3 regions of the Nocardioides fonticola genome follow, and region 1 is predicted to be linked to each of the others. Evidence: predicted binding sites of a transcription regulator. Region 1 holds the regulator's gene; each other region holds the start of a gene.
What was found. Region 1 encodes LexA, which represses DNA repair genes until DNA is damaged. Its sites were predicted from a motif close to TCGAACANNTGTTCGA; they were not measured.

Region 1 (3,273 bases):
TCTGGTCGCAGTCCAGGCGGCGGCTGCCGTTGACGAGGGTGACCGTGACGTAGCGCACGTCGCGCACCGAGAACGGCACGCGCACGCGGGCGTCGCCGGAGCGGTCGAGCCGCACGGGGACGTCGCGGAACCGACCGTTCGCCGTGCGGGTCGTCACGACCGCGGCCGATCCGCGCGCGGTGTCGGGCAGGTCGAGATCGAGGCGCAGGCGCCAGGACGACGCGCGCAATCCCGAGGCGGGATCGAAGCGGATGGTCGCCGACGTCAGGTGGTCGAGCGAGGTGCTCTGCCACCCGGAGCTGCGCCGGCTCGGCCCGAGCGAGCCGCGCGTCCACAGGGGTGCGGGCCGGTACGCCTCGCCTTCGCTGTAGACCGACGCCGGATGGGTGTTCGCCGCGGAGAAGTCCGCGAAGGCGCGTGCGAGGTCGATGCCGTGGTCGCGGCGCAGCACCTTGTCGATGGCCTGGAGGGAGTAGAGGTCGGGCGCGCCCCGGCTGCCGTCGGCCAGCTGGAAGATGTGGCGCACGAGCACCGGCAGCGGGCCGGAGCGCCTCGGGAAGCGCTCGGTGAGGTAGCGGATGAAGAGCCAGTCGCCGTAGGGGCGGGCGCCCTCGAAGAGGTCCATGCTCGAGCGCGGGTCGCCGAGCGGACCGGCGGGCAGGTACTGCCGGTTGTCGTCGACGCCGTCGAAGACCTCGTCCTCGGCCCAGGTGGCGGTCGCCTCCAGGAGCCAGGGGTCCTCGGCGACGTCGTAGGCGTACTGGACGGCGTGGAAGTACTCGTGCGCGACCGTCACCCGCAGGTTCTCCAGGGGCGTGTTGGTCGGGAACTGGCTCGTGGCGTAGTCGTTGTCGAGCGAGCAGTAGGCCCACACGTCGTAGGGGCCGTTCGCCGGCACCGACTCGTCGGTCGTGCAGTAGCCGTAGAGCCCCTGGGAGCCGAGGTCCTCCAGGTAGAGGTCGGGCAGGTCGTTGCCGCCGGCGCCCTGGTCGCTGAGGACGGCGCGGTAGCCGGCCGCCCGGTAGAGACGCTGGACCTTCGCCACGGTGCTCGCCACGGTCTCGACGTAGTCGGGCACCCCGTCGCCGTCGGCGTCGGTGGTGTCGATCGAGGAGCCGCCCAGGAAGCTGGTGGACCAGTGCACGCACAGGCTCGCGGAGCAGTAGACCTGGTTGGTCGAGGGACGGGCCAGGAGCGCTCGGGCCTGGCTCCGCTGGGCTGCCGGGAGGGCCGAGGCGGTCAGGGCGAGCTCGCGCAGCACCGTGCTGGCGTCGTCCCCGGAGTGCGGGGAGCGCGTGCGGCGGGCGGCGGTGTCGGCGGAGCCGCCGAGGAGGTCGCGGGCGGCATCGAGGGCGTGCTCGGCGCGGGTGCGCGCGCTGTCCGCGGCGGGCGAGCCGGACGCGGGTGAGGCATCGGCGGCGTCGGCCGCGGAGGAGGGGCCGGACAGCAGGCCGAGGGCCAGGAGGCCCGCAGCGGGGAGGGACAGGAGCCGGGATCGCGCCGAGTGAGCCACGTCACCACTGTCTCACGCACGAGCGCCGGGTGGGACGGATCCCACCCGGCGCTCGATGCACGCGTGCTGGATCAGACGCGGCGCAGGACCGCGGTGACCACGCCGATGATCTGCGCGTGCGTGCCGTCGATCGGGTCGTAGGCGGCGTTGTGGGGCATGAGCCAGACCTTGCCGTCGCGGCGCTGGAGGGTCTTCACCGTGGCCTCCCCGTCGAGGAGGGCGGCCACGATCTGGCCGTTGTCGGCGGTCTGCTCCTTGCGGACGACGACGTAGTCGCCGTTGCAGATCGCGGCCTCGATCATCGAGTCGCCGACGACCTGGAGGAGGAAGAGCTGCCCCTCGCCCACCAGCTGCTTGGGCAGCGGGAAGACGTCCTGCACCTGCTCCTCGGCGAGGATCGGACCGCCGGCGGCGATGCGGCCCACGACGGGCACCAGCGCGGCCGCCGGGACGACGTCGCCGATGCCGGTGGTGTCGGGACCGGTGTCGTCGCCGGAGGAGATCGAGCGCCGAGCCGCGAGGACCTCGGGCAGGAAGACCTCGAGGGCACGGGGGCGGTTGGCGTCGCGCTTGAGGAAGCCCTTCTCCTCCAGCACCCGCAGCTGGTGGGCGACGCTCGAGGTGCTGGTCAGGCCGACGGCCTGGCCGATCTCGCGCATGCTCGGCGGGAAGCCGCGCTTCTCGATGGCCTCCTTGATGGTGGCGAGCACCTTCAGCTGGCGCTGGGTCAGGCCCGTGGCGTCGGGCGGCCCGTCGGGGAGCTCGGTGACGGTCTCGCCGGAGGTCGCACGGGGGTTGTCGCTGGACTTCTTGCTCGGCATGGGCCGACGGTAACGGTCACGACGGCGGCATTCAAACATCTGTTCGATACCGGCGTGTCGTCGACAGGCTGCCCGACATCTCGAACATCCGTGCGAAGTCGACGGCGTTTCGCTCTTGTGTTCGATCGAACACCTGATCTAACCTCGAACGCAGATCGAACGTCTGTGCGAGAACCTCCGAGCCGATCCGGTTCTGTCGGTCCTCGCCGATAGACATCGATCCGCACCAGCTGATCGACCGATCGAACCCCGTGCACCGACCTTCCCCGAGGAGCACCCGATGGCCACCACCCTCATCCTTCCCGCCGCCAGCGGCGCGTCCGCCGCCCCCCGCGCCGCCGCTGCGGTGGCGTCTCGCCGGCCCGCTCGTCCGGCCTCCGGCGGGGTCCGCCTCACCCGGCGCGGCCGGCTCGTGGTGCTGCTGCTCTCGCTGGCGATCGTCCTGGGCGTCGGCGTCGCCCTCTCGGGTGGCTCGGTGGCCACTCAGGAGCCCGGTACGGCCGAGCCGACCCAGACCCTGATCGTCCGCTCGGGCCAGACGCTGTGGGACATCGCCGCCGCCCGTACCGACGAGGGCGACGTCCGGGGCATGGTCGAGCGGATCGAGCGGCTCAACGCCCTCGACAGCGCCGAGGTCACCGCTGGTCAGCGCCTGGTGGTTCCCGCGAACTGACATCGCGCCTCGCGCGTGCCGGCACGCGCAGGAACGCGCACGAACATCGTCGGTCGCCTCGACCCCGGCCGACGAGTAGGGGAAGACGAGGGGCGGGCCCGTAGGCCCGCCCCTCGCGCCGTCCCGGCCGGGGCCCGCGCGGGCCGGGGCGCCGTCCGTCGGCCATGCCGGTCGCGAAATCGAGGTGCCCGAACCCGATCGCGCCCTCACAATGGCTGCCCGTGGGACATGTCGAGGTGACCGGGATCCGTTACGAGCTCCCCGAC
Region 2 (3,273 bases), on a different contig from region 1:
CACCCGAGCGGGTGGCTGCGGAGATCCGGGCGCGGCTCTGAGGCCCCTGCGTGCATCTACGCTGAGCTCATGGCGGTCCACCTGCGACAGGCCCATCCACTCGAGGCCTACCTCACGGGCGATGACCTCATCGAGGTCGACCATCCCGAGATCCTGACCGTCGGCGCACGACTCCGAGGCGAGCACTCCGATGACCGTGACTTCGCGGCCGCTGCCTTCGCCTGGGTCCGAGACGAAGTCGCACATTCCCTCGACGTCCAGGACCCGAGGGTGACGCTGCGCGCTACCGACGTGCTTCGCGAACGGGTGGGACTCTGCTACGCCAAGTCGGTGCTGCTGGCTGCGATCCTGCGGGGCCAAGGCATCGCCACGGCTTTGTGCTTTCAACGTCTCGCCGACGGCGCAGGGGGATACGCCGTCCACGGGCTGGTCGCCGTGCATCTGGACGGCGCGTGGCATCGGCAGGACCCGCGGGGCAACAAGCCGGGCGTCGCGGCAGCCTTCAGCCTCGAGCGGGAAGTGCTCGCGTTCGAGGTCGATCCGGATGCCGGGGAGGCGGACTACCCCGACCTCCATGCCACCGTGCCCAGAGAGATCGTCTCCGCCCTCGCCCACTGCACCGACATCCTGAGCTGCGTGCTCCCGGACTCCCTCGAGTGATGCCTGTGCTTCGGGCAGCACGACGGGCCTGAGCCCCGGGTGGGATTCAGGCTGTCGTGGTGAGGGGTCTGCTGATGGTGGTGGTGCCGGTGGGGGTGCGGAGGTACTGCTGGCCGTGGGGGCTGGTCCACCGGTAGCTGCCCGGCGGTCCGCTCGTACTCGTATAGGTCCAGCCGTGGTGGGTCTTCACACGGTGGTGATGCCTGCAGAGCGCGGCGAGGTTGTCTGTGCTGGTGCTTCCGCCTTCGTCCCACGGGACGATGTGGTCGATGTCGGCGCTGCGGGCGGGCCTGGTGCAGTGGGGGAAGACGCAGGTGACGTCTCGCAAGATCACCTGTTCCCGGAGCAGGGTGGGGATCTCGTAGGACTCGCCGCTGCGGTGCTCAGCCATGTCGAGCACCGGTCGCACGACGAGTTGGGTGTCGGGGTCGGTGCACCAGGACCGGAGGGTGTCGAGGTCGATCGCGGTGCGGGTGTTCTCGACCCGAGCCACCGACCCGAACGGGTTCTGGCCGGGTGCGTGGCTGATGTGGACGTAGAGCTGGAGGGTCCGCTTGGACCGCGCCGGCGGCTCCACCTCGCCAGCCGCGTCGAAGGTCAACGAGGCTTCGCGGCGTGCGAGTTCGCCGAGGGCCATGGCCCGGCGTGCGTCGAGGGATTCGGTACAGCCGAGGTCTTTGAGTTGGGCGGCGACGGCGGCGAGGGCGTCTTCGAGGTCGAGCGCGTCGGCGAGGTCGAGGGCGCCTTCGATGTCGACACGTCCGTGGAAGTCGACGTGGCGGGAGTAGATGGTGATGTGCCGCTTGTCGTCGGCCGCTTCCCGCCTGGCCTTGAGGAGCTCGGGGTCGGCTTCTGCTTCAGCGGCTTTGACGGTCTGCTCGATGCCGCGTCCGCCGATGGAGTGCGCGAACGACGCCAACCGCTGGTCGACCAGCTCGACGGCCTCGGGTGAGAGCAGCCGGGTGGCTTGGGCGATCTTCCGGGCACGCCACACCGGAACCTCACCGGCCTCGACACGCTTCCAGCACCGCGGCAGACGGGCAGCGAGTTCCAATGCGTCGCCGATGTAGTAATGCCCGGCATCGGTGGACAGCCCGATCGCGGCAGCGAACTCATCGATGCAGAACTCCGCCACCAGGGGCGCACCCTGGCCGGCGATCGCCAACTCGCGTTCGGTGCCCGGAACGCAGGCGCTGTCCCACTCATCAGCCGCGGGGTGGGCGAGTGCCCAGCGTGCGGCGGCGATGAAGACCTCGCGACCGTGGGCCTCCTCAGCGGCACGCGCATCGCGTGCGTGCACCAGGAGGGACCGCGGGTCACGCGGGTCCAGTTCTTCCTGGTGCGGGGTGGTGGAGGCCATGCCTCAGCCTACTCGAACTGGTGTTCGAAAGCAAGGTCCTGAGCGACTGAATGTCGCGGGTTTCGGCTGCTGTCCGGCTTGCTGGGCTTCGAGGCCCTCGCCTAGGGGCTCGGGCACCTCAGCCACCGGACGGGAGCCGTAGATCGTCCCTGCTGTGGGCGGTCGTCTTGCGGGGTCTCGCGGCTCGGCGCCGGGGCGCCTCGCACCTCGACCACCGGAGGGCGCCTCGCACCTCGACCACCGGAAGCGATCGGTGGTCGAGGTGCGAGCGCATGCGAGCCGCGAGACCCCCGCACCCGAGAGGCAGCCGGAACCCCCACCCGCGTAGCCAGCGCCTTTCCACCGAAGCGAACGGCGACCCGACAGGCGACAGCGCCCACCCACCCGAGTAGCCAGCGCCTCTCAACGCGACGCCGACGGCGACCCGACAGGCGACAGCGCCCACCCGCCCGCATAGCCAGCGCCTCTCAACCCAACGCAGCCGGCGACCCGAACACCGAGCGCAACCCGGCACCGCCCTAGCCAGCGCCTTTCACACGAAACGAATGCGGCAGCCGGGAGCAGACACCGAGCAACGACGACGCCCCCACCGACGCCCCCACCTCACCGGAGCGACCCGACTACTCCGTCTCACCCTCGCTCGACGCTGCGTCGTCCGCTTGCACCTTCGCCGCGAGACTCCGCAGCAGTTCCGCGCGCCGCGGCAGATCCATCTCCTCGACCGCGTCCGCGACGCCGTGGGCGACGCCGGTGCGGATCACCAGGTAGAGCACGGCGAAGGAGACCACGAGCAGCAGCAGTTCGGTCATGACCGCACCCTAGTGATCGCGCGGCTCCCCGCGCCGGATCACCGGCCGCCCGACACGTCCAGGTGCGCGCCGGTCGTGTAGGACGCCTCGGGCCCGAGCAGCCAGGCGATCGCGGCCGCCACCTCCTCGGGCTGCGCGGCCCGCTGCATCGGGATCGCCGACGCCATCCGCTCGACCCGACCGACCTGCCCGTTGCGGTCGTGGATCTCGGTGTCGATGAGCCCCAATCGCACGCTGTTGACCCGCACGCCGAGATGCGCGGTCTCCTTCGCGAGACCGGTCGTGATCGTGTCGACGGCCGCCTTGGACGCCGCGTAGTCGACGTACTCCCCCGGCGATCCGAGCACCGCGGCCTTCGACGACACGTTGACGATCGAACCGCCCGGGCCGCCGCGATCGGTGGCCATGAGCCGCACCGCCTCGCGACAGCACACCAGCAAGCCC
Region 3 (3,273 bases), on a different contig from region 1:
GACAGCCAGGACGGCGTCGACCACGTCGACGGGCACCGCGCGCCGATCCAGGTCATCAGCCCGTGGGCCCAGCACGGCTCGGTGGTGAGCACGTACTACAGCCAGATCTCGATGGTGCGCACCGTCGAGCAGATCCTCGGCGCTCAGCCGCTCAACCAGAAGGTCGCGGCCGCCACCCCGATGGTCGACGCCTTCACCACCCAGCCGTCGTTCCTGCCCTTCGACGCGGTGCCGAACCAGGTGCCGCTCACCGAGGGGGTCGCGAAGGCGCCGTCCTGCGGGCTCGACACGCTCGGCCTGGAGGGTGCTGCCGCGAAGGCGCTGAACCGTGAGGTCGCCGCCCGCACCGCCGTCCCCGACGACATGAAAGCGATCGCGGCGGCCTGGGGACGCTGGCAGGCGCGGCAGCACTTCAGCGGCGCCTCCGCCGTCCCCGACCGCGCCCACCCGGAGCAGATGAACCGCTGGACCTGGTACCAGGCCCACCAGTGGCGCACCCCCTACCCGGGCGACGACCGCATCTACGCCCCCGACGAGGTGCCGGGCGGCTACCTGCCGGCGGGGGAGACCGAGTAGTCGCGGGCACTGGCGCGGACGGCGGCCGCGGAGGATCCTGACCCCATGGACACCGCGACCGCCGTCCGCCCGCGCAGCACGCCCGACCTGGTCGGTCACGTGCTCGCGACGCTCATCGCCTGCGGGGTGTTCGCGGTCAGCCTCGCAGCGACCAGCGTCGACTCCTGGCCGTGGTTCCTCCTCGTCGCGCCGACGACCTTCCTCTACGCCCTGCTGCCCGCCGCCCTCATCGGCGCCCTCGCGGCGGTGGCGATCGAGCTCGTGGCGCTCCGGACGCCGTCGGTGCTGCTCCAGGTGATCTTCGTCGCCGTCGTGGGCGCCGTCGGTGCTTTCGTGATGGTGCAGCAGGTCGATGTCGCCGTGCTGGTCGCGCTCGCCGGAGTCGTGGGGCGGCTCGGTGTGGGGGTCGTGCGGGGCTGAGGGGGTCGCTCTTCGGTGGTCGAGGTGCGAGGCGCCCCGGCGCCGAGCCGCGAGACCCGGTGGGATGACTGCTGACGGTGGGGACGCCGTCTTCGCTCGATGTCTGCTCCCGGCTTTCGGACGCTCTGCCTGAAAGGCGCCGGCTACGTGGGCGCCGGGTTGCTCTCGGTGTCCCGGTCGCTGTCGGCGTCGGGCGGAAAGGCGCTGGCTACGAGGGTGGGGGTTCTGGCTGCCGCTTGGGTGCGGGGGTCTCGCGGCTCGCTGGCGCTCGCACCTCGACCACCGAGCGAGCCCGCCGCCCGACCGGTGGTCGAGGTGCGAGGCGCCCCCGGCGCCGAGCCTCGAGACCCCGCAAGACGAACGCCGACAGCAGGCGATCTGCGGCTCCCGTCCGGTGGCTGAGGTGCCCGAGCCCCCAGGCGAGGGCCTCGAAGCCCAGCAAGCCGAAAGGCAGCCGCAACCACGCAGATTCAGTCGCTCGAAACCTTGTCGTCGAACATGTGTTCGATTAGACTGAGGCATGGCCTCCCCCACCCCACACCAGGAAGAACAGGACCCGCGTGACCCGCGGTCCCTCCTGGTCCTCGCGCGCGACGCGCGAGTGGTGGCCGAGGACGCCGAACGATCCGTCTTCATCGCCGCCGCCCGGTGGGCTCTCGCCCACCCGGTGGCTGATGAGTGGGACAGCGCTTGTGTTCCGGGCACCGAACGCACCCTCGCCATCGCCGGCGAAGGCGCTCCTCTGGTGGCGGAGTTCTGCATCGATGAGTTCGCTGCCGCGATCGGCCTGTCCACCGACGCGGGGCACTACTACATCGGCGACGCCCTCGAACTCGCTACCCGTCTGCCCCGGTGCTGGCGACGTGTGGAGGCCGGTGAGGTTCCGGTGTGGCGGGCACGCAAGATCGCCCAGGCCACCCGACTCCTCTCGCCCGAAGCCGTCGCCCTCGTCGACCAACGCCTGGCGTCCTTCGCGCACTCCATCGGTGGACGCGGGATCGAACAGACCGTCAAGGCAGCTGAAGCCGAAGCCGACCCCGAGCTCCTCAAGGCCAGGCGGGAAGCGGCCGACGACAAGCGACACGTCACCATCTACTCCCGGCACGTCGACTTCCACGGCAGGGTCGACATCGAAGGCGCCCTCGACCTCGCCGACGCCTTGGATCTCGAGGACGCCCTCGCCGCCATCGCCGCCCAGTTGAAAGACCTGGGTTGTGAGGAGTCGTTGGACGCCCGGCGGGCCATGGCACTCGGCGAACTCGCACGACGCGAAACACCCCTGAGCTTCCCCGCCGATGGCGAGGTGGAGCCGCCGGCGCGGTCCGAGCGGACCCTCCAGCTCTACGTCCACATCAGCCACGCACCCGGCCAGAACCCCTTCGGTACGGCCGCTCGTGTGGAGAACACCCGCACCGCGATCGACCTCGACACCCTGCGCAGTTGGTGCGCTGACCCCGATACTCAACTCGTCGTGCGGCCCGTGCTCGACCTGGCCGAACACCGGTCGAGTGAGTCCTACGAGATCCCCACACTCCTGCGGGAACAGGTGATCCTCCGCGACGTCACCTGCGTCTTCCCCCACTGCACCAGGCCAGCCAGATCAGCCGACCTCGACCACATCGTCCCGTGGGACGAAGGCGGCGGAACGAGCACCGACAATCTCGCCGCCCTCTGCCGACATCACCACCGTGTGAAGACCCACCACGGCTGGACCTACGAACCGCTCGAACCCGGAGCCGGCCCACCCGGCAGCTACCGCTGGACCAGTCCCCACGGTCAGCAGTACCTCCGCACCCCGACCGGCACCACCGCTGAACCAGCACTCACTACGACAGCCTGAACCCGACCCGGGTTCGGGCCTGTCGTGCTGCTTAGGCGGGGCCCTGAGGTGCGGACGGGCTGGTCTGTAGGTTGGGCACCAACCTCCCGTAAACGATGCGTTCGGACCGTTCATGACAGTTCCCCGCTGACCTGCGAGAACACTGCCGAAGCGCTCCGAGCATCCCTTCGCCGAGCACGGCCGCCAGGAGAAGAGCGGCGCCTGGGGTGTGCACCACCTGCAAGCGCGCCGCCGAGCAGCGCCGCCGCGCCCGGGCGCGCGGGCGGGCCTCGGTGGCATGAGGACCTGACCGCCTGGCGTCAACGCCACCTACGCAGGCTTCGGGCATGGGGGCCGCGTCAGGACCGATGGCGGCGAGCGGCGACTCTCCCTTTCCACCGCACAGACCCGACCAGCGCCAGGGGGTCCGCCCCCAGGGGGCGGGCGCCACGCCGAGC

Region 2: the regulator LexA is predicted to act here: its motif matches at 2,033-2,048, upstream of ABD671_RS18775 (HNH endonuclease signature motif containing protein).
Region 3: the regulator LexA is predicted to act here: its motif matches at 1,489-1,504, upstream of ABD671_RS06580 (HNH endonuclease signature motif containing protein).

What each region holds. Positions count from the first base shown of each region.
Region 1 covers NZ_BAAAZH010000003.1:83,226-86,498, forward strand. Annotated here, with positions in the region: gene ABD671_RS02420 (MXAN_6640 family putative metalloprotease) at 1-1,513, opposite strand, end outside; gene lexA (transcriptional repressor LexA) at 1,585-2,334, opposite strand; gene ABD671_RS02430 (LysM peptidoglycan-binding domain-containing protein) at 2,615-3,007, shown strand; gene ABD671_RS02435 (ABC-F family ATP-binding cassette domain-containing protein) at 3,229-3,273, shown strand, end outside.
Region 2 covers NZ_BAAAZH010000028.1:323,093-326,365, forward strand. Annotated here, with positions in the region: gene ABD671_RS18765 (alpha/beta fold hydrolase) at 1-41, shown strand, start outside; gene ABD671_RS18770 (transglutaminase-like domain-containing protein) at 70-660, shown strand; gene ABD671_RS18775 (HNH endonuclease signature motif containing protein) at 707-2,020, opposite strand; gene ABD671_RS18780 (hypothetical protein) at 2,641-2,829, opposite strand; gene ABD671_RS18785 (SDR family oxidoreductase) at 2,868-3,273, opposite strand, start outside.
Region 3 covers NZ_BAAAZH010000010.1:277,364-280,636, forward strand. Annotated here, with positions in the region: gene ABD671_RS06570 (alkaline phosphatase family protein) at 1-576, shown strand, start outside; gene ABD671_RS06575 (hypothetical protein) at 622-996, shown strand; gene ABD671_RS06580 (HNH endonuclease signature motif containing protein) at 1,517-2,836, shown strand.